Regions from separate parts of the Mixta sp. BE291 genome, predicted to be linked through region 3. Evidence: predicted binding sites of a transcription regulator. Region 3 holds the regulator's gene; each other region holds the start of a gene.
The links. The regulator Fur, encoded in region 3, represses iron uptake genes when iron is present. The targets are predictions, from matches to a motif close to ATAATAATGAGAACNACTATCAA.

Region 1: a site for Fur is predicted at 4,456-4,478, ahead of J2X14_RS09775 (TonB-dependent siderophore receptor). Genes of this name have one in related genera too.
Region 2: a site for Fur is predicted at 6,486-6,508, ahead of exbB (tol-pal system-associated acyl-CoA thioesterase). Genes of this name have one in related genera too.

Annotation. Positions count from the first base shown of each region.
Region 1 covers NZ_JAVDXN010000003.1:476,090-485,901, forward strand. Annotated here, with positions in the region: gene dacB (serine-type D-Ala-D-Ala carboxypeptidase) at 1-371, shown strand, start outside; gene pmrA (two-component system response regulator PmrA) at 377-1,039, shown strand; gene pmrB (two-component system sensor histidine kinase PmrB) at 1,036-2,103, shown strand; gene J2X14_RS09775 (TonB-dependent siderophore receptor) at 2,159-4,399, opposite strand; gene fes (enterochelin esterase) at 4,534-5,739, shown strand; gene fepB (Fe2+-enterobactin ABC transporter substrate-binding protein) at 5,699-6,685, opposite strand; gene cgtA (Obg family GTPase CgtA) at 6,818-7,990, opposite strand; gene rpmA (50S ribosomal protein L27) at 8,198-8,455, opposite strand; gene rplU (50S ribosomal protein L21) at 8,471-8,782, opposite strand; gene ispB (octaprenyl diphosphate synthase) at 9,040-9,812, shown strand, end outside.
Region 2 covers NZ_JAVDXN010000006.1:257,194-267,005, reverse strand. Annotated here, with positions in the region: gene dkgA (2,5-didehydrogluconate reductase DkgA) at 1-93, opposite strand, end outside; gene J2X14_RS15770 (AraC family transcriptional regulator) at 292-1,185, shown strand; gene J2X14_RS15765 (DedA family protein) at 1,204-1,863, opposite strand; gene metC (cystathionine beta-lyase) at 1,988-3,181, opposite strand; gene J2X14_RS15755 (TRAP transporter large permease) at 3,390-4,676, opposite strand; gene J2X14_RS15750 (TRAP transporter small permease) at 4,690-5,196, opposite strand; gene J2X14_RS15745 (TRAP transporter substrate-binding protein) at 5,247-6,224, opposite strand; gene exbB (tol-pal system-associated acyl-CoA thioesterase) at 6,577-7,314, shown strand; gene exbD (TonB system transport protein ExbD) at 7,320-7,742, shown strand; gene J2X14_RS15730 (SDR family oxidoreductase) at 7,877-8,770, opposite strand; gene J2X14_RS15725 (Csu type fimbrial protein) at 9,018-9,812, opposite strand, start outside.
Region 3 covers NZ_JAVDXN010000005.1:370,577-380,388, reverse strand. Annotated here, with positions in the region: gene ybfF (esterase) at 223-987, shown strand; gene ybfE (LexA regulated protein) at 1,144-1,419, shown strand; gene fldA (flavodoxin FldA) at 1,559-2,089, shown strand; gene fur (ferric iron uptake transcriptional regulator) at 2,451-2,894, shown strand; gene chiP (chitoporin ChiP) at 2,976-4,379, opposite strand; gene mtr (tryptophan permease) at 4,750-6,000, opposite strand; gene glnS (glutamine--tRNA ligase) at 6,353-8,020, opposite strand; gene nagE (N-acetylglucosamine-specific PTS transporter subunit IIBC) at 8,176-9,812, opposite strand, start outside.

The DNA.
Region 1 (9,812 bases), on a different contig from region 3:
ATGGTTCCGGCCTCTCGCGCCATGACCTGATCTCTCCGGCGACCATGATGCAGGTGCTACAATACATTGCACAGAACGATCAACAGCTGAACTTTATCTCAATGCTGCCGCTGGCAGGCTACGATGGGACATTGCGCTATCGCGGCGGCCTGCATGAAGCGGGCGTAGATGGGAAAGTTTCCGCTAAAACCGGTTCGCTGTCAGGCGTTTATAATCTGGCTGGCTTTATTACCACTGCCAGCGGTCAGCGCGTGGCCTTTGTGCAGTTCCTGTCGGGTTATGCTGTTCCGCCTGAGGATAAACGCACCCGTCGCGTGCCGCTGGTGCGCTTTGAAAGCCGGTTATACAAGGACATCTACCAAAATAACTGAGGCGCATGAAAATTCTCATTGTGGAAGATGATCTGCTGTTACAGGAGGGCATTGCCCTTGCGCTGAGCAGTGAGGGCTACGCCATCGATTGTGCCGGTAAAGCGGCGCAGGCGGATGCCCTGCTGCACAGCGGGCAATATAGTCTGGTGGTGTTGGATCTTGGCCTGCCCGATGCCGACGGCACCGATCTGCTGCGGCGTTGGCGTCGCCAGCAGATCGACCTGCCGGTGCTGATTTTAACAGCGCGCGATGCGCTGGAAGATCGGGTTAGCGGGCTGGATGCCGGTGCGGACGACTATCTGATCAAGCCTTTTGCGCTGGCCGAGCTGAAAGCGCGCGTTCGGGCATTGATCCGGCGTTATCAGGGCCACAGTGATAACCAGATACGGCACGGCGATCTGGCGCTTAATCTCTCTTCCCTACAGGTTTCAGTGGACGATCGGCCGGTCGAGGTCACGCCGAAAGAGTTTGCGTTGCTCTCGCGCCTGCTGATGCGCATCGGACAAACGGTGCATCGTGAAACGCTACAGCAGGATATCTATAGCTGGCAGGATGACAACAGCTCCAACACGCTGGAAGTCCATATCCATAATTTGCGGCGCAAGTTGGGTAAAGATCGTATCAAAACGGTGCGTGGCGTCGGCTATCGTCTGGAAGCGCGTCCGTGAACAGTATGCGTCGGCGTTTGTTGATAATGCTGGCGCTGATTCTGCTGACCTGCCAGCTGATGAGCGTGATCTGGCTATGGCATGAAAGCCGTGAGCAGATCGGTTTTCTGGTTAACGAGACGCTTACCGCAAAATCGCGTAATCAGCATGTTGAAAACGAAATCCGCGAAGCGGTCGCCTCGCTTCTGCTGCCATCGCTAGTGATGGTCGGCTTTACGTTGATCCTCTCTTTCTGGGCGATCAGCTGGGTTATCCGTCCGCTAAATGCCTTACAGACCAGCCTGGCGCAACGCTCCGCCGATAACCTCTCGCCGCTTCCTGTCTATTCAGAGATGGAAGAGGTGGCGGCGGTAACCCGAGCGATCAATCAGCTGCTTGCCCGTCTCGATCAAACGCTACAGCAGGAGAGATTATTTACCGCCGATGCGGCGCATGAGCTGCGCACGCCGCTGGCCGGGCTGCGTTTGCATCTTGAACTCATGGCGCAGCAGGAGATCAAACAGGCGCCGATGCTGGTCGCCCGTATCGACCAGCTGATGCATGTTATTGAGCAGCTGCTGATGCTTTCCCGCGCCGGGCAAGCGCTGGCCAGCGGTCATTACCAAACGTTGAGCTGGCAGCAGGATATTTTGTTGCCTTTACAGGCTGAAATGGGCGAGCTGTTACAGCAGCGTCAGCAGCAGCTAACGTGGACGCAGCAGGATCTCAGCGTACAGGGCGATGCGGTGTTACTGCGTTTGATGGTGCGCAACCTGCTGGAAAACGCCTCACGCTACAGCCCGGAGCATTCCCAGGTTACCTTGCAGCTACAGGCACAGGAAAACGGCAGCCTGTTGACGATTTGCGATGAAGGTCCAGGTATTGATGAAGCGAGCGCCAACGAACTGACGCAGGCGTTTCATCGCCGCGATCGCCGCTATGGCGGCAGCGGGCTGGGATTAAACATTGTGCTACGCATTGTGCAGCTGCATGGCGGAAGGATGCAGTTAAGCAATCGCCAGACGCGTTCCGGCCTGCAGGCGCAATGCTGGTTACCCGCCACCCTGAATCAGCGTGACGGGTAAGCCAGCAGCACGACCGGTTCAGGCCAGCAGACCAGCCTGAACGGCGAGCAAACTATCAGAAGTGCGTATCCAGACTGAGATACCAGGTGCGCCCCGATTCGTTATAGGTATTGGCGCCCGCGCCATACATATAGGAATTGGTGTTGTCGTTGCCGGTGGTTTGCGCATTCCCGGCGCGGAAGTGACGCTTATCCAGCAGGTTATCCACCCCCAGCGTGACGCTGACATATTTATTGACCTCCATGGTTCCGCTAAGGCCAAGCACAGAGTAAGGGCTTACCTCATCCCTTTCGCTGCCGGTAACCGTCTCACCTTTGTAATTATATTTTTTCGGCGTTTGTCTGCCGTACCAGGTGAATGAGGTTTGCAGCGACAGATTTTGCGTTGCCTGCCAGCTGAGTATCGAGTTCAGCGTGTATTGCGGAATAATCGATAAACGATCGCCGGTCTCTTTGTTTTTGCTTTGCAGCATCCAGGTGAGATTGTTATTCCAGCTTACCGTATCGCTAAGCGGAAGATTCACCGTACCTTCCAGCCCTTCCACTACCGCTTTCGGCACGTTTTCCCACTTATAAACGTCCGTCTTGCCGTTGGTTGAGGTGCCCTCTGGCAGATAGCCTGACTCAATCTTGTTACGGTAATCATTACGGAACCAGGTCAGCCCTGTCTGATAGCCGTCACGCTTCCACTCCAGCCCGATTTCTTTATTGATGCTGGTTTCAGCCTTCAGATCGTCGTTACCGATTAGGTAACAGGCGCCGCCGCTGGCCGGACAGCCCTGGCCGCGGCTGTAAAGCACGTAGTTGGGGTTGGTCTGATAGAGGCTGGGCGCTTTGTAAGCGCGGGCAATACCCAGCTTCAGCGTAACCTCTTCGCCCAGCGCCTGCGAAAGGTTAAGCGAAGGGCTCCAGTTATTACCGGCGATGGAATGGTGATCAAAGCGCAGCCCCGGCACCAGCATGGTGCTGTCGGTCAGCTCAACGTTATCCTCAGCAAACAGCGAGAAAATCTCCGCCTGCGAGTAAGGGCTGCGGCTGCCGGTAGCGATCCCGTCAATATCACCGCCGCTCAGCGCCTGCTTGGTGGAAGAAGGATCTTTCATGCGCTGCTGATTCCACTCGGTACCCAGCGTTGCCGTTTGATTAACCCACAGCGCAAAAGGCACGCTGATTTCGCTGTGCAGCAGCACATCGTTCAGTTCAATGGTAGAGAAATTGTTGCTGGCGAAAATCCCTTCCGTACCGCCCGCCAGGCCTTCCTGCAGGCGTGAATTGCGCGTGTTTTCATACTGCGCAAAGCTTTTGGTGCTGATGCCGTTATCCCAGGCCCCGGTCCAGGTGACGGCAAAATTCTGCCGATAGAGGCGGTTGGTTTCTTTGCCGTAATTTTCGTTCACCAGTGCGTTACTATTGGTGTTCTGCGTGTCGCCTGCATAAAGATTGCCCTGACGGCTGTAACCGGCCTCAAACTCCACCGCCTGCATCGGCGCGAAAGCCCAGCGCAACAGCGCATTGATATCCTTGTTTTCCACCCCTTCCCGTCCGGCAGGCACCGTATCGGCATAGGTGCCGGTACGTAAAGATTGATGTCCCTGGTTGATAAACTGCGCATCCGCCTGGGTTTTGCTCAGGCCGCCATACAGACGAAAGCTCAGATCCTCATTCAGCGGGCCGCTCAGGCTGAAATTGGTGCGGCGGGTGCTGCCCTCTTCATCATGCTGCGGCACGTTGTAATAAGTGTTCCATGCGCCGTGCCAGCCGTCGTTCTCTTTTTTGGTGATAATATTCACCACGCCGCCTGCGGCACCGTTGCCGTAGCGCGCCGCCGCCGGTCCACGAATCACATCGATACGCTCGATCATTTCCGCCGGTACCCAGCTGGTGTCGCCACGGGTATCGCGTTCGCCGCGCCAGCCAAGGCGCACGGCGTTACGGCTGGTTACCGGCCTGCCATCCACCATTATCAGGGTGTTTTCCGGGCCCATGCCGCGAATATCAATTTGTCGGTTATTGCCGCGCTGACCGCTGGTCGAGTTGCCGGTCAGGTTAACGCCTGGCATAGTACGAATAATTTCAGCAACGTCTCGTGCTGGCGCATGTTTTTTGATCGCGTCAGCGGAAATCGTCGAGACGCCCGGCGCCTGTAACGTTTGTTGCTCTGCCGTCACGACCATCGCGCCTTCGTCCGCGCTGTTTTCCGTTAACGTTTCTGCCGCCCTGCTGTTGATGCTTACCAGCCCACCGGCCAGCGTGAGCGGCACCAGAAGCTGGTAAGCTAAGTAATGTGCTTTTTTCATTTTATATCCGTTATTGGCTCAGGTTATTCGTCCTGTTAACAAGCGGAAACAGATTATTGAAAATGCAAATGATTATCAATATGGTTATCAATTAACTTTATGTTTTTTTACCGTTGAGGAAGCGCGTGGTGAAAATGGGTAGCGACGCCTGGTGGCAGGCAAAAATGCAGGCTGGCATTCCGGCCATGGCTGAAGTACAGCAGGATCGCTGCCGAATGGTGTTTTACTGGCGCGATCCAGAGGGCGATGAACATCATTCGACGACACGTCGCGTATGGCTGAACATTGCCGGTATCACCGATCATCATCGCCAACAGCGCCCTTTTTCACTACAGCGCGTGGCAGGAACCAATATCTGGCAAGGTGAAGTGACGCTCAGCAGCCGGTGGCGTGGCAGTTATTGTCTGATCCCCAGCCGGGACGATGCTGATTTCCCAGCCGATCATCTGGCGGCTGACAAACTGCGCGGCTGGTGGAAAAACCATTTGCCTGCGGCGATTGCCGATCCGCTTAATCCTTTACGCAGCTGGCGCAACGGGCGCGGCCATGCGGTTTCGCCGCTGCATATGCCCGACGCGCCGCCGCAGCCCGCCTGGCAGGCGCTGGATCGTGGGCTTTCCGCTTGCGCCAGCCATCCGTTGACAACGCGTCTGTGGTACAGCTCCCGTCTGGCTAACCGTCGTTCGGTCTGGCTGCTGCAAACCGGGGAAACCCGCAGCACGCCGCGCCCGCTGGCGATTGTGCTGGACGGTCAGTTTTGGGTGAATGGCATGCCCCTTGCCACGCCGCTGGAGACGTTGACGCAGCGCGGGGAGCTCCCTCCCGCCTGTTATCTGTTTATTGATGCTATTGGCACCGCGCAGCGCAGCCACGAGCTGCCCTGTAACCCTGAATTCTGGCTGGCGCTGCAGGAGGAGCTGCTTCCGCAGGTGAAGGAGTGGTTACCTGCATGGGATAACAGGCTGCCGACGCTGGTAGCTGGCCAGAGCTATGGCGGACTGGCCGCGCTGTATGCCGCGTTGAGCTGGCCCCAATGGTTTAACGGCGCCATTAGCCTGTCGGGTTCTTTCTGGTGGCCCGACCGCCAGACCGCCAGCAGCGGCGGCAGGCTGGGAGAACTGATCGGGCAAGGTGCCGGAGCGGCTCATCCTCAGCGGCTGTGGCTTGAGGCAGGATTACATGAAAAAATCATTCTGCAATCCAACCGCACGCTGCTGCCGCTGCTTCAGGCATCTGGTCACGATGTTCACTATCGTGAATTTGAAGGTGGCCATGATGCGCTGTGCTGGCGCGGTGGCCTTACCGATGGTCTACAGGCGTTGTGGGCGGGACTGTGCTAAACAGCTGCCCGATGCGGGTAAGTAGCTGCCCGGCGCTATAGTAATCGAGGCGGAAACTCTCTTCACCCAGCGCAAAAACGCGCCGCTGCCCGACGGCCGCTGTTCCCGCCAGCAGCGGTTCACGCATTAACGCGGCAGCATCGTTTTCATCAGCGGCAAACAACAGAAAGGTTTTGCCGGTTAAGCCATTAACCAGCGTTTCCCCGCTTAACGGCACCTTGTCCCGGCGCTTTTGCAGCGCCATCAGGTTAAACCCGCCGGGCAAGGGTACGGCCAGAGTAAAACCAAGCTGCTGCAACAGCTGCCCCTGCGCGGAAGCGCTGGTCCAGAGATTGATTACAGGGCCGTGTCGGTTATAGACAAAAGCCGATACCGGCTGTGGCGGCAACGTTATTGCTTTACGTACCTGCTGCAAGCGCCGATCAAAATCGGCAACGCGCTGCTCCGCCTGCTTTTCATGGCCCGTCGCCTGGCCTAAATCCATCATCACCTGCTGCCAGCTTTTATCGTCATAATTAATTACCAGCGTCGGCGCGATAGCGGACAGCTGCGGATAGAGCGCCAGCGCCGAATCATTTCCGGTGGCGCTAACAACAATCAGATCGGGCTGGGCGGCAGCCACCATTTCAACTGCGGGCTCTCCGCTATACAGCCGTTGAACGTGACGTTGACGCGCAATATCTCCCCACTGGCGGAAAAATCCCTGCTGGTCGGTGAAGCGCTTGCCGGGCATGGCGGCAGCGCTGGCAACCACCGGGGCGTCGAGCGCCAGTAATGAGCCGGTTAAGGTCACGCTGGTTGAGACAATCCGCTGTGGCGGCTGCTTCAGGGTAAGCGTGTGTTCACCGCTGCCCAGCTGGCGCGGCCAGTCGGCAGGCGCGGCACAGGCACCAAAGGCGAAAGCCATCAGCACAGTAAACAGAGAACAAAGACGACGATGAGGCATGATCGATCCCGATAAACAATCAAAGGGTAATGATAATCATTTTCTTTACCGTTGCGCTACTGCTTGCTGTCCATGGTGAAAAAAGCATAAAAAAAAGCCCGGCGATAAGCCGGGCTGCGTTGACGGAGTAGATTAATGCTGATAGATGATTTCGACGCCTTCGTCGTCATCTTCATCCCAGTCATCATCCCAATCTTCATCCACTTCTTCTTCCGCCTGTTCCAGCGTTTCACGGTGGTAATCGTCCCACATGAACTCGGCTTTCTCAGGTTTCTTCTCTTCCTCTTCCGCCTCTTTAGGGTTGGCGTTCAGGAAGGACATCACATCCCAGCACAGCGCGTTCACGCCGGTCTGACTAGCGGCAGAGATAAGATAATGTTTCTCATCCCAGCCAAGCGCTTCGACAATCGCTTGCGCGCGCGTTTCCGCTTCTTCTTTACTCAACAAATCAACTTTGTTGAAGACCAGCCAGCGCGGCTTGTTATACAGTTTTTCGCTGTATTTCTGCAGCTCGCCAAGAATGATGCGGGCGTTTTCTACCGGATCGGATTCATCAATGGGCGCCAGGTCGATCAGGTGCAGCAGAACGCGACAGCGCTCCAGATGCTTCAGGAAGCGAATACCCAGGCCCGCGCCGTCGGCAGCACCTTCAATCAGGCCGGGAATATCGGCAACCACAAAGCTCTGTTCGTTATCCATTCGTACCACGCCCAGGCTTGGCACCAGGGTGGTAAAGGGATAATCGGCCACTTTCGGCTTGGCGGCAGAAACCGCACGGATAAAGGTCGATTTACCGGCGTTCGGCAGGCCTAACATGCCCACATCGGCCAGCAGCATCAGCTCCAGCTGCAGATCGCGCTTCTCGCCCGGCGTACCCATGGTTTTCTGTCGCGGGGTACGGTTAACCGAGGATTTAAAGCGCGTGTTGCCCAGGCCGTGCCAGCCGCCCTTCGCTACCATCAGCTTTTGCTCATGACGCGTCAGATCGCCCAACGTTTCACCGGTGCCCTGATCGATAATGCGTGTGCCGACCGGCACTTTAATCACGATATCTTTACCGCGTTTACCGGTACAGTCACGGCTCTGTCCGTTCTGCCCGCGTTCTGCGCGGAAAGATTTTTCAAAGCGGTAGTCGATCAGCGTGTTCAAGTTTTCATCGGCCAGCAGATAGACATCGCCGCCGTCGCCGCCGTCGCCGCCGTCCGGGCCACCTTTCGGAATATATTTTTCGCGACGGAAGCTGACGCAACCATTACCGCCGTCACCTGCAACGACCAGAATCGTCGCTTCATCAACAAACTTCATTTACCTTCTCCGTAAATCATTCACCTGGCGACCGGAAAACCGGTGCGGCTTTATTCCGCCGAGGCCATAAGCGATGACCCGTTGCGGAAAGACTGTACGTAAATTGTACAGCAAATCAGGCAAGCCTAAAATGTAAAAAGCCCCGCAATATTCTGCGGGGCTTTCATTCTCTGGCAGGCAGATTAATCAGCCTGCAGCACGACAACCTTACTCAGCAACGATGCTGACGTATTTACGGTTGTTCGGGCCTTTAACTTCAAATTTCACTTTACCGTCTGCAGTTGCAAACAGAGTGTGGTCACGGCCCAGACCAACGTTGGTGCCTGCGTGGAACTTGGTGCCACGCTGACGAACGATGATGTTGCCAGCCAGTACAGATTCACCGCCGAAACGTTTTACGCCCAGGCGCTGTGCATTAGAGTCGCGACCGTTACGTGTTGAGCCGCCAGCCTTTTTGTGTGCCATTTGTCAGATCTCCTCTCAGGCGCTGATGCCAGTGATTTTCACATCAGTGAACCACTGACGGTGGCCCTGCTGCTTACGATGGTGTTTACGACGACGAAACTTAACGATCTTAATTTTCTCGCCACGACCATGAGCAACAACTTCTGCTTTGATCACGCCACCTGAAACCAGCGGTGCGCCGATTGTAACGTCGTCACCGTTTGCAATCATCAGAACCTGATCGAACTCAATAGTTTCGCCGGTTGCGATGTCCAGCTTTTCCAGGCGAACGGTTTGACCTTCGCTTACTCGGTGTTGTTTGCCACCACTTTGGAAAACCGCGTACATATAAAACTCCGCTTCTGCGCTTACCTTCTTCAATTGTCAGGCGGCGCGATAAATATTCACAATAGGGCGCGAATTCTACGCAAAAATCCCTGCGTTGACAAGAGGACATAGCAAAGGATTGCAGAAAAAAAACGCAGCGCCATACTCAGGATTCAAGAGCCTCGTTTTTCAAGTACAATCTGTAATACATTACGTGGCACAGACATGGGCAAAGTCGCTTAACATGGCGCTGAACAGAGCAATAGCTGAACAGACTGATGAATTTAGAACAAATTAATGAATTAACCGCACAAGACATGGCGGCCGTCAACGAGACCATCCTCTCACAGCTGAATTCAGATGTTTCGCTCATCAATCAGTTGGGTTACTACATTATCAGCGGCGGCGGAAAGCGTATTCGTCCAATGATTGCCATTCTCGCGGCACGCGCGCTCGATTATCAGGGCAAACAGCATGTGACCATCGCCGCGCTGATTGAATTTATTCATACTGCGACGCTGCTGCATGATGATGTGGTTGATGAATCCGATATGCGCCGTGGGAAAGCGACCGCCAATGCGGCGTTTGGCAACGCGGCCAGCGTGCTGGTGGGGGATTTTATCTATACCCGCGCTTTCCAAATGATGACCAGCCTCGGCTCGCTGCGCATTCTGGGGCTGATGTCGGAAGCGGTAAACGTTATCGCCGAAGGCGAAGTGTTGCAGCTGATGAACTGTAATGACCCGGATATTACCGAAGAGAGCTATATGCGGGTGATTTACAGCAAAACGGCGCGCCTGTTCGAGGCGGCGGCGCAATCTTCCGGTATCCTGGCGGGCGCTACCGAGGCGCAGGAGCAGGGCTTACAGGATTATGGTCGCTATCTGGGCACCGCGTTTCAGCTGATTGACGATCTGCTTGATTACAGCGCTGATGGACAAACGCTGGGCAAAAATGTTGGCGACGATCTAAGCGAAGGCAAGCCGACCCTGCCGCTGCTGCACGCCATGCGCCACGGCGATCCGCAACAGACCGCAATGATCCGCGAAGC
Region 2 (9,812 bases), on a different contig from region 3:
GCGTGCTTCCTCAATAGTGGCCTGCCACACACCCAGCCCCAGCTGTGGCATCATATTGCCGTCACGCAGCTTAATAATCGGTTGGTCTGTCATAACTTCTCCTTACTGGTTAGTTGGACCCGATAACCCTTAAGTCTAGTCGAGATATGCAGCGGTGGCTGAAGCGTCTGCCATCAGGGAAAAAAGACCAATGCTTATTTCTGCCGATAACTTGCCTGTTTCTCCAGGCCGCTGGAGAATTTCGTCTGCTACAGGCAAACTGCCGGTGGGTTAATCAACGCGAGCAGAGAAATGGATCGTGAAGCGATCTGCGCCACGCTGGCGCAAAAAGTGATTCAGCTACGTATAGCCGGACGCGCCGCCTTGCCTGAACTGCCGGAAGTGCAGCTACTGTATGCGGATAAAACCTGGGCGCGCACGCCGGTGATGTACCGGCCCGGCATCGTTATCCTGTTTCAGGGGAAAAAAGTGGGCTATATCGGCACCACCACTTTTAACTACGATGCCAGCAAATACCTGATGCTAACCGTGCCGCTGCCGTTTGAATGCGAAACCTTCGCCACGCAGGAAAACCCGCTGGCGGGCATGATGCTGCATGTCGATATGCCCAAACTGCAGGATTTGCTGATCGAACTGAACAACGACGAAAGCTTCCAGCCGAGGCCGTTAAACCAGGGCATTCACTCCGCTTTCCTTTCTGAAGAGCTGCTCTGCGCCACCGAGCGCCTGCTGGACGTGATGCACAAAAATCGCGATGCGCGCGTGCTGGGGCCGCAAATCGTGCGGGAAATTCTCTACTATGTCCTGACCGGCCCCTGCGGCGGCGCGCTGTTATCGCTGGTCAGCCGACATACCCAGTTCAGCCAAATCGCGCGGGCGCTGCGGCGCATCGAAAGCTGCTACACCGATAGCCTGAGCGTAGAATTGCTGGCGGCAGAAGTGAACATGAGCGTCTCGGCGTTTCATCATAATTTCAAGGCGGTAACCAGCACCTCACCGCTGCAATACCTGAAAACCTACCGGCTGCATCAGGCGCGCAATATGATGTTGCAGGAAGGGTTAAAAGCCAGCACGGCGGCGATGAAAGTGGGTTATGAAAGCGCCTCGCAGTTTTCGCGCGAGTTTAAGCGTTACTTTGGCGTGACGCCGGGTGAAGAGATGACCCGAATGCGGCTGGCGGGTTAATCAGCCAGCCGCAACCGGTCAGGCGCGCTGACGGCGCTTTTTCCAGAGCAGCGCAACGCTGCCCGCCAGGCCTAAAAACAGCAGGGCGACCGGCAGAATAATCAAAATCGCCATTACCTGATCTTCGTGGCGCTTGATAAAAGGCACCTGGCTGATGCCGTAGCCAAAGGCGGTGACAATCGTTACCCACAGCAGCCCGCTCAGCCAGTTAAACAGCTGAAAACGTCCGTTTTGCAGGCCGGAAATGCCCGCCATGGTTGGCAGCAGCGTACGCACAAATGCCAGAAAACGGCCTACCAACAGCGCCATCAAACCGTGACGGTTAAACAGATGCCACGCGCGCTGATGGTACTGCGCGGGCAGATGCATCAGCCAGCTTTTCACCAGCCGGGTATTGCCCAGCCAGCGCCCCTGCAAATAGCTCAGCCAACAGCCGAGGCTGGCGGCCGTGGTCAGGATCACCAGCGTTGGGACAAAGTCCATCACCCCTTTGGCAATCATTGCGCCTGCCAGCAGCAACAGGCTATCGCCCGGCAAAAACGAGGCAGGCAGCAGGCCATTCTCCAGAAACAGCGTCAGAAACATGATGCCGTAAACGATCCAAACCACATCTGGATTGGCCAGCGCGGCAAAATCCTGATGCCATAGCGCCTGAACAATCTCATGTATCACACCCATGTGCTTCCTCGTTGACTGTGGTAATCGCTTAAGTGTAACTGCAAAGAGCCGCCCTTATCCTGTCTGAAAATCACAGAGGGCGACCCGTTAAGTGTTTGTTTAAGGTTAGCGTGCTTTTTACCGCTTATGGCTGGGCGATACGCGCAAAACCGGCGGCTAAATCCTCAAGCAGATCGTCAACATGCTCCAGGCCAATATGCAGCCGCACCAGCGTGCCGCTAAAATCCACGCCGTTAGCCGGGCGAATGGCCGCCAGCTCTTCCGGCTGATTCGCCAGAATCAACGATTCAAATCCGCCCCAGGAGTAAGCCATGCTGAAGTGGTGAAAACCATCAAGAAATTGTGCCAGCTTTTCATCGCTCAGTTTTTGCGCCAGCACAAAGGAAAACAGACCGCTGCTGCCGCTGAAATCGCGCTTCCAGGCCTGATGTCCCGGGCACTGCGGCAGCGCCGGATGATTAACGCGTGCCACTTCCGGGCGCGCCGCCAGCCAGTTAGCCACCGCCAGCGCGCTCTCCTCATGCTGACGCAGGCGCACCGCCAGCGTACGCAGGCCGCGGCTAGTGACATAAGCGGTATCCGCATCCACCATCTGTCCCATCAGATAGGAGTTCTCGCGCAGGCGATCCCAGCAGCGCGCATTGCTGACGGCGGTGCCGATCATCGCATCGGAATGGCCCACCAGATATTTGGTGCCCGCCTGAATTGAGATATCCACGCCGTGCTCCAGCGGACGAAACAGCAAACCGGCGGCCCAGGTATTATCCAGCATAATAATTGCGTCGGGCGCTTTACTGCGCACCGCCTGCACGATCGCCGGTACATCCTGCACTTCCATAGTGATCGACGCGGGGGATTCAAGAAAAACCACTTTGGTATTCGGCTGCACCAGCTCGGCGATCGCCGGGCCGATAAGGTGATCGAAATAGCGCGTGGTCACGCCGAGTTTAGCGAGGATCTTATTGCAGAAATCCTGCGTGGGTTCATAGACCGAACCGGCCATCAGCACCTCGTCGCCCGCCTCAACAAACGCCAGAATCGCATTTGAGACCGCCGCCGCGCCGCAAGGGTAGAGCGCGCAGCCCGCGCCGCCTTCCAGCTCGCACATCGCCTCCTGCAACGAAAAATGGGTCAGCGTGCCACGGCGACCATAAAACAGTTCGCCCTGCGCCCGTCCGGCGGTAGCGCGTTTTTTATCGGCCACGGTAGCGAATACCAGTGAAGAGGCGCGCTGAATAACGCTGTTAACGGCGCCCTGTGTGTAACGGGGTTGTCTGCCAGCGCTAATCAGAGTGGTTTCAATCTTTTTTTTCGACATGCTGCAAGCGGTCCTGCCTAACCTGTAGTGAAGCGTTAACTTATCACGTTTAGCGGGCTGGGGTTGAGCGTGATTTGCCACTATCAGACAGTGGCCGTTAAGGGAGAAAAAAGCGGGCGGCAGCGGAAAATGGCTCCGTTGACGCCCGCTTTGCCATGTTAGCTGTTATCACCGCAGCAGAAGGGGCGCTGCGGCAAAACATACAGGGTTACATCACGCCCATCACGTGCGGCAGCCACAGCGAAATTGCCGGGACATAGGTAATCAGCATCAGCACCACAAACAGCGCGCAGTAAAACGGCAGCATTGCCCTTACCACCTGCTCGATCTTCTGCTTACCCACCGCGCTGGCGACAAACAGCACCGTGCCGACCGGCGGGGTGATCAGGCCGATGCCGAGGTTAGTCATCATGATCATGCCGAAATGCACCGGATCGATACCCAGCGCGGTGGCCACCGGCAGCAGCACCGGCGTCAGGATCAGAATAAGCGGCGCCATATCCATCAGCGTGCCGAGTACCAGCAGCAGTAGATTAATGCACATCAGAATCACATATTTATTGTCCGACAGAGCGGTAAAAGCGTCAGTGATAAGGGTCGGCAACTGCATAAAGGTCATCACCGCGCCAAAGCCGGAGGCGAAGGCGATTAACACCATCACGATGGTGACGGTTTTAATGGTGCGAAACAGCAGGATATGCAGCTGGCTCCACTTAAAGTCGCGGTAGATAAACATGGTGACAAAAAAGGCCCACAAACAGGCGATCGCCGCCGACTCCGAGGCGGTGAAGATGCCGGAGAGAATGCCGCCGAGAATGATCACAATAGTAAACAGACCCCAGAAGGCATCCAGAAAGATTTTTAGCGCCTGGCGAAAAGGGATGCGTTCGCCTTTTGGGTAACCGCGCTTGCGCGCGAAGCCGAGGCACATCACCATCAGACACAGCCCCAGCAGCAGGCCGGGAAAGATACCGGCGACAAACAGCGAGGAGATGGTCACCACGCCGCCGGTGGCCAGCGAATAGATCACTGAGTTATGGCTGGGCGGCGTCAGCACCGCCTGCACCGATCCGCTGGCGGTCACTGCTGCGGCAAAATCGCGCGGATAGCCTTTCTCTTCCATTTGCGGAATCATCACCGAGCCGATCGACGCGGTATCCGCCACCGACGAGCCGGAAATCGCGCCAAAGAAGGTCGAGGCGACAATATTCACCAGCGACAGCCCGCCGCGGATAAAGCCGACAAAAATATAGGCGAAGTTAACCAGCCGTCGGGCGATGCCGCCTTCAGCCATAATTGCGCCCGCCAGAATAAAGAACGGAATGGTTAATAATGAGAACTTATTTACGCCATTGGTAATCTGGATAACCACCGCCTCCAGCGGCAGGTCGATCCACCAGGCGCCGATAAAAGCGCTGAGGCCGACGGCAAAAGCGACCGGAAAGCCTATCAGCAACAGGATTACCATACTGCCAATCAAGATCAGTGCGTCCATCTTAAGCTCCGAATCAGTGGGTGCCGCCAAGGCTGACCAGCGGGCGTTCGGACTGCTCGCCGCACAGCAGGCGTTCAATCACAAACAGAATGGTCAGCAGCGCGCCAACCGGAATAGGCAGATACATCACCCCAAAGGTGACGGAGGGCAACGAGGCTTGCGGCTGATACCACATCGCTTCACACAGCGCGTAGCTCGCCTGAAAAATAACCAGACAGGCAGCCAGCATCAGCAAATTGCTTAACAGCGCCGCAATTTTTTGCCCGCGCGGCGAGAGGCGATCGGTCACCATCGATACAGAGATATGGGTCCCCGCGCGGAAGCCCACCGGCGCGCCGATAAAGGTAAAAATAATCATGCAGACAATCGCGACCGGCTCCGGCCAGGAGAGCGCATCATTCATGACATAGCGGGCGAAGATGCCAACGGGGATCACCGTCACCATTAACAGCAACGCAACCGCAGCGATGAGCATGCACAGCAGATAGACCGCATCCATTAAACGTGAATAGGCAGACATAGTGTGTTACCTGATTAGCGGCGCCACGAGGCATCGTGGCGCAGGGAGGGTTATTTCACCGCAGCGATTTGCTGCATCATATCCTGATACGCTTTACCGTACTGGTCACGTACCGGCTGTGTGGCTTTCACGAAGATCTCGCGATCGATCTGTTGGAACGTCACGCCGCCTGCTTTCATCTTATCCAGCGACTGCTGGTTATATTCCGCCCACAGCTTGCGTTCATCTTCCTGCGCTTCTTTGCCCAGCTTACGCAGCAGCGCCTGATCTTCGGCTGAAAGTTTGTCCCAGGTGCGTTTAGAGAACAGGATCATTTCCGGCTGGATAAAGTGCCCGGTCAGCGTGTAATACTTCGCTACCGGCAGATAGTTGTGGGCAACAAAGGTGGGCGGATTGTTTTCCGTGCCATCTACCACGCCGGTCTGCATCGCACTGAACACTTCACTCACGCCCATCGCCACCGGATTGGCGCCCATCGCCTTTAACGTCGCCAGCGAAATGGCGCTGTTCTGGACGCGAATTTTCATTCCTTTCAGATCTTCTGGTTTGGTGACCGGATCTTTGGTGATCATGTTACGCACACCGGCGTCACTCCAGCCGAGAAACACCATGCGCGCCCTGGGATCCTGATCAAACTTGTCGGTAATCGCTTTCCCTATCTCGCCGTCCAGGACGCGATGCATATGCGCTTCATCACGAAACACATAGGGTAGCGTCAGCACGCCGGTTTCCGGTGCGATAGTGGAAACCGGTGCCAGCGAAACGCGAATCATATCCACGGCGCCAATCTGTACCTGTTGTAGCGTTTGCTCTTCATCACCGAGCGTGCCGCCTGCATAAACCCGCATTTCCAGCCGACCATCGGTCGCCTGCTTCAGCTTTTCGCCCATATGTTCAAGTGCAACGACGGTGGGATAACCGGCAGGCTGAACTTCTGCCACCTTCAGCACTTTTGCCGAAGCGGCTGAAGAGGCAAACAGCGCGGTGGATGCCAGCGATAATGCCAGCAACAGTTTTTTCATTTTCATATGATGATCTCCTGCGCTTAAAGGGAGCCCGATTTCTGGTCTGAAAGAGGGGAGGGCAAGGGTCAGATGCCAGCAGGGCTGATTCACTATAGATAAATTGCGCAGGCGGAAAATTGGCGCTGCTGAATTGAATGAATCGCATCACACAATTAAAACGATGTTTTAATAAATTTATACGCAGCGTCACAGTTTAAAAACTAACCGGTTACATTAGCGCGCACTTCCGCCCGGCAGAAGGGAAAGCAGGAGAAATCTTTGTAAATACTAATGAGAACTAGTATCAATTCGCTCTTGTTTTGGTATGATCCGGAACTGTTTGAATGACTCTTCTTAAGGTTGGAGAAAAAGCGTGGTGACCAATGAACTGATGCAGGCGGATCTCTCCGTCTGGGGCATGTATGAACATGCGGACATCGTAGTAAAAACGGTAATGATCGGGCTGCTGCTGGCGTCCGTAGTCACCTGGACCATCTTCTTCGGCAAGTTTACTGAACTGACCTCGGCGCGGCGGCGCCTGAAACAAGAGCAGCAAACCCTGACGGAAGCGCGTTCGCTGCGTCAGGCCGCCGAACTCAGCGACGCATTTCATGCGCGCAGCCAGAGCGCAGTACTGCTGCAAGAAGCGCAGAACGAACTGGAACTTTCTGCCGGTTCAGACGACAACGAAGGGATTAAAGAGCGTACCGGCTTCCGTCTGGAACGCCGCGTTGCGGCCATCAGCCGCCATGCCGGTCGCGGTAACGGCTTCCTGGCGACCATCGGTTCCGTTGCGCCCTTTATCGGCCTGTTCGGCACCGTGTGGGGCATCATGAACAGCTTCATCGGCATCGCCCAAACCCAAACTACCAACCTCGCAGTGGTTGCGCCGGGGATCGCAGAAGCGCTGCTGGCCACCGCTATCGGCCTGATTGCCGCGATTCCGGCGGTGGTCACCTACAACATTTTCGCCCGTATGATTGCCAGCTATAAAGCGGGCCTGGGCGATGTAGCGGCGCAGGTGTTGCTGCTGCAAAGTCGCGATCTTGATCTGGCGCGCAGTAAAGGCGACGCGCATCCGGTACAGAGCGCGCATAAACTGCGGGTAGGTTAAGCGTTATGGCGATGCGGTTAAATGATGATTTAGACAGTAACGGTGAAATGCATGAGATCAACGTGACGCCGTTTATCGACGTGATGTTGGTGCTGCTGATTATTTTTATGGTCGCCGCGCCGCTGGCCACGGTAGATGTCAGGGTTAACCTGCCTGCCTCAACCAGCGCGCCGCAGCCGCGCCCGGAAAAGCCGGTTTATCTTTCCATTAAAGAAGATAAGCAGATGTATATCGGCAATGAAGCGGTAAGCAAAGAGCAGCTGATCGAGGTGCTGAATGCGCAGACGGAAGGCAATAAAGATACCACTATCTTTTTCCAGGCGGATAAATCAGTAGATTATGAAACGCTGATGAGCGCCATGGATGCCCTGCGCGGTGCAGGCTATCTTAAGATTGGCCTGATGGGCATGGAAACCGTGCAGAAGTAACGGATAACCCGCTATTGAGTCGGCCTGCTTTGGATTGACCAATCTTCCGGCAAAAAAATACCGCAGCGACCGCTGCGGTATTTTTTATTGTCGGCCCGGTGAGCCGAAGCGCACGTATTTTACGCTAACCGCGTTTAGCTGAGATGCTCACCGCCGGTTACGCCATGCACTTCCGCCGTGACGTAGCTTGATTCCTGCGACGCCAGATAAACATAAACGCCTGCCAGTTCCGCTGGCTGACCCGCACGCTTCATCGGCGTTTGCTTACCGAACTCCGGCAGTTTCTCCTGCGGCTGGCCGCCTGCAATCTGCAACGCCGTCCAGATAGGGCCTGGCGCCACGCTGTTTACGCGAATGCCTTTCTCTGCCACCTGTTTTGCCAGCGCACGCGTATAGGCAAGGATTGCCGCCTTGGTAGAGGCATAATCCAGCAGATGCGGGCTGGGCTGATAGGCCTGAATCGACGACGTGGTGATGATCGATGCGCCTTCCGGCAGCAGCGGGATCGCCGCCTGCGTAATCCAGAACAGCGAGAACACGTTGGTCTCATAGGTTTTACGGAACTGCTCGGTTGTCAGCTCAGCGATCTGCTCTACCGCAACCTGCTTACCGGCCACCAGCGCCAGAATATCCAGTCCGCCCAGCTCTTCTTTTGCCTGGGTGACCAGCTGCTTACAAAAAGCTTCTTCACTGATATCGCCGGGAATCAGCACCACTTTGCGGCCCGCCTCGCGGATATAGTTAGCCACTTCTTCCGCATCACGTTGCTCAGCAGGCAGATAGTTAATTGCCACATCAGCGCCTTCACGTGCATAAGCGATAGCGGCCGCGCGGCCAATACCGGAATCAGCGCCGGTTACCAGCGCCTTGCGTCCTTCCAGACGCTGGCTGCCACGGTAGCTTTTTTCGCCGCAATCCGGCACCGGCTGCATATCCTGCTGGATGCCTGGGGCGGGCTGACGCTGTTTCGGGTATTCACCGGTGTAATACTGGGTGAGAGGATTCTGCATTTTGTATTGGTCTGCCATTTTTCCTCCTGATGTATTCAATGAAATTCACTGTTAAGGCTAGGAGAAACGGGCAGGTTGTCGAGTTCTGTAACTGTTCCTACCAGTCAAGTCACTGCTTTTACTGCAAAAAATCGCAGCGCAGAATTGCGAGTAAATATTAATAAATATGAATAACAGACAGTTTGTTTCGCAGAAGCCATCAGGCGGCACGGCATGCGGTTAAACCCGTTGGCTTTAAACGGCAATCGCGATAAGCGCGCCCGAATCAGAACGCCAAATCCACTACCACGTTGTCGGTATAATTACCTGCCGGTGGCGTGCTCTGGGTGGTTAAAACGCGCGCCGTGTACGGAAACGTACGGGTTAACCCATCGCTGCTGACGCTGGTGGCGTTGGCGCTTGACTGGCGCTCAGTACCGGCTGGTCCCCAACGGTTGCTGCCGGTGCCTTTATAGATCTCATAGCTCAGTCGGTTGGTGCCGTTCGCCATATTGCGTACGTTGCCGTTGGCGTAATTGCCATTGCTTAAGCCTACCGTATAGGTGCTGCCCTTGGTACAAATCACGCTGATTGACTGCGAGACGGCGGAAAAGCTACTCACTAACGGCGCGCTGCCAAAGCTGATATTCGGCGCGGTAATGGTGGTGCAATCGTTGGTAATGGTCAGGTTGACCGTAATTGGAATGGTGCCGGAGCCATTTTGATCCTGACCCAGCAGGCAGAGGCCCAGCGCTCCAAGACCGGTACAAATACGGTAGGTGACCGCCACGTTCAGCGTGCCGCTGTAGGTGCCAGCGGCAACCACCTGCCCAGGCACCGTGCGCAAATAGAGCGGAACCGCGAAGTTTAGTCCGCCAAGCGGGCCGACCAGACCGGCCAGCTGCGTTTCGTTATAGGTGACCGCCGCGCCGCCGATGGTCAATTCTGTGGCGCAGGTTGAGGCGGTACAGAGCTGTACCGGAATACTGTCACTGCTGGAGCCCGCAGGCCGCAGGCTGCCGCGCGTGCCGCTGGGGCCTGAGGCGCTGGCGAGGCGCAGCGTAATATTATTGCCCGACAG
Region 3 (9,812 bases):
AGGCGCAGCGCGTAGTAGCAAATTTCAGCTGTACAAACTGTGCGCTGGTTCTAACATAAGGATTATAAAGTTAAATCCTGCGGGTCGGTAGCGACGTTGGCGCTTGCAGGCAAAAGTCAGAATATGCCGCAAAGCAACCCGGCAAACAACCACTGACTCACCGGCAGGGAATATGTAAACCATGATAACCTATGCTTTCCTTTCAACTGTAAGAACTTTGCCATGAATTTGAATACTCGCCTGCAAACTGAACAGTCCGATCGCGACGCCCTTCCCATTCTGCTGATTCATGGCCTGTTTGGCAGCCTGGATAATTTAGGCGTGCTGGCGCGCGGTTTAAAAGCGGATCGTCCGTTGATCCAGGTGGATGTGCGTAACCATGGCCTTTCGCCGCGCAGCCCGGAGATGTCCTATCGGGCGATGGCGCAGGATATGCTGGATACGCTTGATGCGCACGGCATCGATAAAGTGGCGGTGATCGGTCACTCCATGGGCGGCAAAATCGCCATGACCATGACGGCGCTGGCGCCCGAACGTATTGCGCAGCTGGTGCTGGTGGATATTGCCCCGGTTGATTATCGCACCCGCCGCCACGATGAGATTTTCGCCGCGGTGAATGCGGTTACCGCCGCCCAGGTACAGCAACGTAGCGAAGCGGCCAGCGTAATGCGCGCTATCCTTGCTGAAGAAGGGGTGATTCAGTTTCTGTTGAAATCTTTCCATGAGGGCGCGTGGCGTTTTAATGTTCCGGCGCTGTGGGACAACTACACAACGATTTCCGGCTGGGAAGAGGTGCCCGCCTGGCACGGCCCGGCGCTGTTTATTCGTGGCGAGCTATCGCCTTATCTTGATGATATTCATCGCAATGCGCTGCTGGCGCAGTTTCCCGCCGCGCGCGCCCATGTCATCGCTGGCGCAGGGCACTGGGTTCATGCAGAAAAACCGGATGCGGTGCTGCGGGCGGTACGGCGTTTTTTAGCGTTGTAAAAGCAATATGTTAACGGCGTAACAAAGATTGTTCTCACTCTTTCGTCAGGGTATGATGGCGCGCTAAAATTTTGCCGCCGAAAAACGGGCGGTAAACCGGCCCAAAATGTCACCATGCGCGGCGCAAACGCGCAGCCCATTCAGTATCACGATTCTATGGCAAAAGAACACACGGACCGGACCACGCTCGATCTCTTTGCAGATGAACGTCGCCCGGGACGCCCGAAAACCAGTCCGCTGTCGCGTGATGAGCAACTTCGTATCAACAAGCGCAACCAGCTGAAGCGTGACAAGGTCCGCGGGTTACGGCGCGTTGAACTGAAGATGAACAGTGAGGCCGTTGATGCGCTTAACGCGATGGCGGCCGAACGCGGTCTCAGCCGCAGCGAGCTGATCGAAGAGATGATTCTCGCCCAGTTGCAGGCGCGCTGAACGGCTAAGAGAAGCGCACTGAGAAACAAATGCAGCGGCTTTACGAGTTCCGCCTCCTGACGGTCTCTGCTATTATTGCCGTAATCTGCAGACAACGGGCAGTTACCATATTTTTAAGTTTCAAGAGGTTACTAAACTCATGGCAATCGTAGGTATTTTCTTTGGCAGCGATACCGGCAATACAGAAAACATTGCAAAGATGATCCAGAAGCAGCTCGGTAACGATGTTGCCGAAGTTCATGATATTGCCAAGAGCAGTAAAGAAGATCTGGAAGCTTTTGATATTCTGCTGTTAGGTATCCCCACCTGGTACTACGGCGAAGCGCAGTGCGACTGGGATGATTTCTTCCCGACGCTGGAAGAGATCGACTTTAACGGTAAGCTGGTGGCGCTGTTTGGCTGTGGCGATCAGGAAGATTACGCGGAATATTTCTGTGATGCGATGGGCACCATCCGCGATATTATCGAGCCGAACGGTGCGGTGATCGTGGGTCACTGGCCGACCGAAGGCTACCATTTTGAAGCGTCAAAAGGCCTGGCGGATGATAAACACTTCCTGGGCTTAGCCATTGATGAAGATCGTCAGCCTGAATTGACCAACGAACGCGTTGATAAATGGGTAAAACAGATTTATGCAGAACTTCAGCTGCAGGAAATTCTGGAAGCCTGATTTAACGCGCATTGTGCTGTAAATCACATTGCGTAACAGGTTTTTCCTATAGAAATGATAGGTACGGGTTTGAAAATTTTATCAATGAGTCGGTAGAATACCCGTATCGGTCACGCGCTTTCCTGCCGTTGTGCTGCAAAGCGGCAGGATTAAGCGAAATGTAAACACAGCACCTAATGAGCATGAACAACGCCGGACGTAGCGAACTTCTCTTTACTTCCACTTGCGATTTCACGCGCACCCTTACGGTTTCCATTTCGAAGCATCAGTTCTATAATGAGACGCTATTAGCTTAGCGTCGACCGATGTTCATGGCTGTTCAGCCACATTGTGACTAGCAAAGTAACAGGACAATATCCGCATGACTGACAATAACACCGCATTAAAGAAGGCCGGCCTGAAGGTCACTCTTCCGCGACTAAAAATCCTGGAAGTGCTTCAGGGACCTGAGAGCCATCACGTCAGTGCGGAAGAGTTATATAAGCGTCTGATTGATATGGGCGAAGAGATCGGACTGGCGACGGTTTATCGCGTCCTGAACCAGTTTGACGATGCCGGTATCGTTACGCGTCATAACTTTGAAGGCGGTAAATCCGTTTTCGAACTGACCCAGCAGCAGCACCACGATCACCTGATCTGCCTGGACTGCGGCAAGGTTATTGAATTTAGTGATGAGTCAATCGAAACTCGCCAGCGTGAAATCGCCACGCGTCACGGTATTAAACTGACCAACCACAGCCTCTATCTGTATGGTCATTGCGCTTCCGGCGACTGCCGCGAAGACGAAACATTACACGATAAATAATCAATTACGCTATGCAGTAATATGAAAACCGGTGCTCAGGCACCGGTTTTTTTATGCTTTGCGCTGCGCGTTTTGCGCCATTTAGAAAATGGTGAACGGCGCAATCACTATGAACTTCACATCTTTTTCGTCCTGGAAGAGATTGCCATATCCGCCGCTGCCGCTGGGGAGAGTGCTGTGGTTGTCGTAACGGGTAAAGTGCAGTTTAAACAGCGTATCCTTCGCCCTGCCCTCCTGAACGGTGTAAAGCAGATCCAGATTCCAGGCGGATTCACGAATGCGTTGCTGTTGATCCCACTGCGCGCCACTGGCTGGTTTAGCATCCCAGCCCCAGACATAGGATGTCCCCACCGTCCAGCCCGCCAGATCCCAGCCGCTCAAATCATACATCACACCGGCAAAAACCGCTTTTTCACCGTTGGCGTTCCAGTCGGAGCGCGCATCCCACCAGATATCAAGACGTCCGTTAGAACTGGCATAGGATGGCGTCATACGCTGCAGGAAATACCCCTGATTGCCTTCCGCTTTCACCCAGGTGCCTTCCAGGCGAAAATCAAACGGCCCCTGGTTGTAGCCGAAGGTTAGCGCCTGCAGCCAGGCTAAACCATCATAAACATCATTGCTGTTCGCCGCGCCTCCGCTTTCCCGATCGTGCGCCCCGTAAAACTGGTAGCTGGCGAGCAAATCATTACCGGCCAGCGGCAGCGTCCATGAGGCTTTGGCGAAATATTGATCCATGTAATCTGCCGCCTGGCCCCATGAGGCTTCCAGAATTAACTGGTTCTTAAAATCGTAACGTGCGCCGACCGCGTGCAGCCAGGGAATACCGGTTTTGCCATCGGCCTTACGGAATGAATAGAAGTGCTGATACCAGGGCGCTTTATAGCGATCGCTCCAGACATAAGAGATATCCAGCGCGCCCGCATCGGCCAGATCCTGATGCACACCCGCTTCTACCGCGCGGTAGGTGCCGGGCAACAGGCTCCAGTGCGGCGTAAGCAGCGTTTGCCCTTGAGGTTGCAGATAACCTGCGCGCAGCCAGTAATTATCCGCTTTCATTTTCAATGCCGCTTTATATAAGCTGACACCGCTGCGATCGCCGCCCCAGTCCTCATCCCAGGCATTTCTCGCTTTGCTGAAGCCAATTTCGTTTGGCGCTGCCGGGCCGCTGTTGCTGACTTCCAGCGCACCATATAACGCCACATCCAGCCCAATAAAACCGGCCGCATAGCCAGAGCTAAAATCCAGGCTGGTGTTAATCGTGGAGTGATGCAAATTAGCCTGATATTGACCATATTTTTCACTGTCAGGCTGCATTTCTTTGCGGTCGCGCTGACGTTGCCAGTAATAGGCAGCGCCGGTAAGTGAGGCATCGTCCCAAAAACCGGCGGCATGAGCGGATGGAAGGATAGTAAGACCTGAAAGGGCTGTTATAACGGAAACTGACCAGCTAATAGCCTTACGCTTCCCTGTAAAGGCACGCATAATTAATTCCTCTTTAATGGGAAAATAAAAAACGCCAACAGCAACGGCAGTTAAAATAATCAACCGCGTGCAAATAAGGGTATTTTTCGTGGCGCGAATTATCAATACACCAAAGAGGAAAATTAACAAACCATGACATCACCCGCATAAAATTCGGGATAAATTAACAATAAAGAAAACTATTCATCGCAAGAAAAATGATTATATTCAGCAACTTCTTTCTCTATGCGCGAAAGGTATATTAATGCATTTATAACGCGATAAATTTATCGCTAATTTAATTATTTAAACCCAATTAATTATGGCGACAAATAAATATAGAAATGAAGCTTATTCTCAGGACGAGCAACGTGTCGTCCTGAGAATATATTTAGCGGGCGTAAACCGGAAGCAGATCAGCGTAACTTAGTAGTGAAACAATAATATTCAGCGCGGCAAAAACCAGCACCAGTAACACTGGCAGGTTGCCTCCTTTTAAACGCCAGTTCTGCGTGTGCGGGAAGCGCTGCCTGGCGCGCCAGACCAGCAGCGCTGGCGTAATAACCGCCCAAACGGTAGCAGCCAGCCCGGCATAGCCAATCGCCATCAGGAAGCCATTCGGCCAGATTAACGCCGCAGAAAGCGGAACGATAAACGTCAATAACGTGGTTTTTAAGCGCCCTTTCGCGCTGTTATCTGTGCTTAATAAATCAGCCAGATAATCAAATAGCCCCAGCGTAACGCCAAGGAAGGAGCTGGCAACGGCGAAAGTGGAGAAAATAGTCAGCAGCAGACTAAGCGAGGTGCTTTGCAGCAAATGGCCTAACGCATCCACTAACGCATCAATGTTGCCGCCGCGTTGAGCGATGGCAATAAAATCTGTGCGTGGAATATTTCCCATGGTGCCGATAATCCACACCAGATAAATAAGCAGTGCCGACAGCGTGCCCAGCAGTAAGCAGCGCGCAACCTTATTACCGTCTCGCCGGTAGTAGCCGATTAGTCCGGAAATATTGCCATGATAGCCAAAGGAAGCCAGGCAAAAAGGAATCACCATCCAGCCGTAGCGCAGATAGTGACTATCCGCTCCGCCCGCGTTAAACAGCAACGCCGGGCTAACGTGTCCGAGCAGGCCGCCAAACAGCAGGAAAAAAGTGATCACTTTCGCGCCCAGGAAGATCAGCGTAATCCGGCTAACCGCAGCGGTTCCCAGCCAGACAAACAGCGCCACCAGCAGCGTAAAGCCGAGCCCTGCCGCCCTGGCGGAAACCGGCATCGCCAGCGTTGCGAACGTATGTTGCAAAATAGCGCCGCTGGCTGAGATATAGGCATAAGTCAGGATCCCCAGCACAAAGAGGATAGATGCGCCATTCAACAGGTTCCAGCGGCGTCCCAGCAGGTCACGCGTCAGCGTATCGAAACCGGCAGCGCCCGGATAATGCAGGCTCGCCTCCAGAAACATTAACCCCGACAGCAACATACACAGCCAGGTAAGTAGCAGGATAGCTGACGACCAGCTAAACCAGGCGCCGGACATAACCACCGGCAGGGAGAACATACCGGCGCCGACCACCGTGCCGGTAATGATGAGCGTGCCCCATAATATTGAGGGAAGTTTACCGGCGGAAACCGCTGTTTCCATGATGCGTCCTTAGAATGATATCTGTTCATTTAATGTTCAGCTGGCGCGCTGTCTGGCAGAGCAACCCTTAAAGCAGATATTCTACCTGATAGTGAACTCATGAACTAGTACATAACGGCGAGAGAAATGAAATCCGTTGCAGGGAAGTAGCGGCAGCGTCGCTACAGGAGGTGTGGCAGCGTCGTTACAGGAGGTGCGGCGGCATCGCTACAGGAGATAGTAAGGGCATCGTTCAGAAGGTAGCGACAGCATCGCTGCAGGATGCCGCATGCCTTACCGTGAGATGCCACAGGTAATGGTTTGTCCATAAAAAAAGGCGGCTCACTGAGCCGCCTCGTTGCATTACGCTAGCTTATTCGCCGCTTTTAGCCCAGGTATCACGCAGGCCAACGGTACGGTTAAAGACCAGCTGCTGCGCGCTGGAGTAAACGCTGTCGGCGCAGAAATAGCCTTCACGTTCAAACTGGTAAGGCGATGTGGCTTCCGCCTGCTTCAGACCTGGCTCAACAAAACCTTGCTTGATCACCAGTGACTCCGGGTTAATGGTGGCGAGGAAATCCTCCGCTGCGCCCGGATTCGGCACGCTAAACAGGCGGTCGTAAAGACGGAACTCGGCCGGTGCCGCATGCTCTGCCGATACCCAGTGGATCACGCCTTTTACTTTACGACCATCGGCCGGATCTTTGCTCAGCGTATCAACATCACAAGTGCAGAAAATGCAGGTGATATTGCCATCTTCATCTTTCGCAACCCGCTCGGCGCGAATAACGTAGGCATTCCGCAGACGCACTTCTTTACCCAGCACCAGACGCTTGTACTGTTTATTGGCTTCCTCGCGGAAATCAGCGCGATCGATCCAGATTTCACGGCTAAACGGCACGGTACGCGTGCCCATTTCCGGTTTATTCGGATGATTCGGCATGCTGATGATCTCTTCATGACCCGCAGGCAGGTTCTCAATCACCACTTTTAGCGGATCGAGGACGGCCATGGCGCGCGGCGCATTCTCATTGAGATCGTCACGGATACAGGATTCCAGCGACGCCATTTCCACGATGTTGTCCTGCTTGGTCACGCCGATACGGCGGCAGAAATCGCGAATAGAGGCGGCGGTATAACCACGACGACGCAGGCCTGAAACGGTCAGCATGCGCGGATCGTCCCAGCCTTCCACCACTTTCTCGGTCACCAGCAGGTTCAGCTTACGCTTGGACATAATGGCGTATTCGAGATTCAGACGAGAAAACTCGTACTGACGCGGATGTACCGGAATCGAGATGTTATCCAGCACCCAGTCATACAGGCGACGGTTATCCTGGAACTCCAGCGTACAGAGCGAATGGGTGATCCCTTCCAGCGCATCGGAAATGCAGTGGGTGAAATCGTACATCGGATAGATGCACCATTTATTGCCGGTCTGATGATGCTCGGCGAATTTCACCCGGTACAGCACCGGATCGCGCATCACGATAAAGTTAGAGGCCATATCGATTTTGGCGCGCAGGCAGGCGGCGCCTTCAGCGAATTCACCGTTGCGCATTTTTTCAAACAGCGCCAGGTTTTCTTCCACGCTGCGATCGCGATACGGGCTGTTTTTACCCGGCGACGTCAGGGTGCCGCGATATTCACGGATCTGCTCCGGCGACAGCTCATCGACATAAGCCAGGCCTTTGTTGATCAGTTCAATGGCGTAGTGATAAAGCTGATCAAAATAGTTGGAGGAGTAACAGACTTCACCACTCCACTGGAAACCTAACCATTGCACATCACGTTTGATCGATTCGACATACTCAATATCTTCTTTCGCCGGATTGGTATCGTCAAAACGCAGGTTACACTCGCCCTGATAATCTTGCGCGATGCCAAAATTCAGGCAGATCGATTTTGCGTGACCAATATGCAGATAGCCATTGGGTTCCGGTGGAAAACGGGTATGCACACTGCTGTGCTTACCGCTCGCCAAATCTTCGTCAATGATCTGACGAATAAAATTAGTTGGGCGGGCTTCAGCCTCACTCATCACTGTATCCTCAACACGAAAAGTCTGGTCGTTATAACCATGAAATAACGGCTATGATCCACAAAGCGTGCAAGGGAAACAACCGTTTGTTGGCACTGAGACAGAAAAAAGGCAGGAATCGCTTCCTGCCTGGAGAGGTTTAACGCAAAGGCGCGTTATTTCTGGATTTCGTACAGTTTACTTTCGCCAGCAACCACCGTTCCGGTTGCCAGTAACGTCATTCCGGCAAAATCATCGCTGTTGCTTACCACCACCGGGCTAATCATCGAGCGGGCGTTGGCATTCAGGAAATCAAGATCCATTTCCAGCACCGGCTGACCTGCGCTCACGGTCGCGCCCTCTTCCACCAGACGCGTAAAGCCTTTACCCGCTAACGCCACGGTATCCAGCCCCATATGCACCACGATTTCCACGCCGTTTTCCGTTTCCAGGCAGAACGCATGGTTGGTGTTGAAGATTTTCACCAGCGTACCGGCAATCGGCGCAACGACCGTTTTCCCGGTAGGCTTGATGGCCACGCCATCGCCAACCGCTTTGCTGGCAAACGCTTCATCGGGAACCTGATCAATCGGCACGATTTCACCGCTTACCGGTGCCAGCAGCGTGGCGATCGTTTGCTTAGCGGCAGCCGGAGCCGCCTTCGCTGCGGGTTCAACGGCGCTGACCGGGGCAACGTTAAGGGATGCGGCAACCGGCCCTTTCGCCAGGACGTTTTTCATCGCGGAGGCGATCAACTCCGCCTGGGTGCCGACAATAATCTGCACGCTCTCTTTATTCAGACGGATTACGCCGGAGGCACCTAAACGCTTCGCCAGGTTCTCATTCAGCGCAGCGCTGTCTTTCACATTCAGGCGCAGGCGCGTAATGCAGGCATCGATGCGGGTCAGGTTATCGGAGCCGCCAACAGCGCTGATATAGCGGCGCGCCAGCGATTCTGTTTCCGTTTCGCCCTGTACGTCATGTTCGACATTCACATCGTAACCATCGGTTTCATCACCGGAAACCGCCAGTTCACGTCCTGGGGTTAACAGATTGAATTTTTTGATGGTAAAGCGGAACACCAGATAATAGATAACAAAGAACACCAGCCCCTGCGGGATCAGCATGTACCACTGCGTAGCTAACGGATTGCGCGATTGCAGCGCCATATCCACCAGCCCGGCGCTAAAGCCGAAGCCGGAAATCCAGTGCATGGTCGCAGCGATAAACACCGAGATACCGGTCAACGCCGCATGGATCACATACAGTACCGGCGCCACAAACATAAAGGAGAATTCCAGCGGTTCGGTAATTCCGGTAAAGAACGCCGCAAACGCCGCGGCGATCATGATGCCGCCCACTTTGGCGCGGTTTTCCGGGTGCGCGCACTGATAAATCGCCAGCGCAGCGCCCGGCAGGCCAAACATCATAATCGGGAAAAAGCCCGCCTGATATTGACCGGTTATACCAACAATGCCTTTGCCGCTGGCGATAGACTGCGCGCCGCCAAGGAAATTAGGAATGTCATTGATGCCCGCAACGTCAAACCAGAAAACGGAGTTCAACGCATGGTGCAGACCCACCGGAATCAGCAGACGGTTAAAGAATGCATAGACACCGGCGCCGACCGAACCGAGTTTCTGGATATGTTCGCCAAAGTTAACCAGCGCGTTAAAAATAAGCGGCCAGATATACATCAGGATAAAAGCGACCAGAATCATCAGGAAGGAGACCAGAATCGGCACCAGCCTGCGACCGCTAAAGAAAGAGAGCGCTTTCGGCAGTTCCACATGGCTAAAGCGGTTATACACCT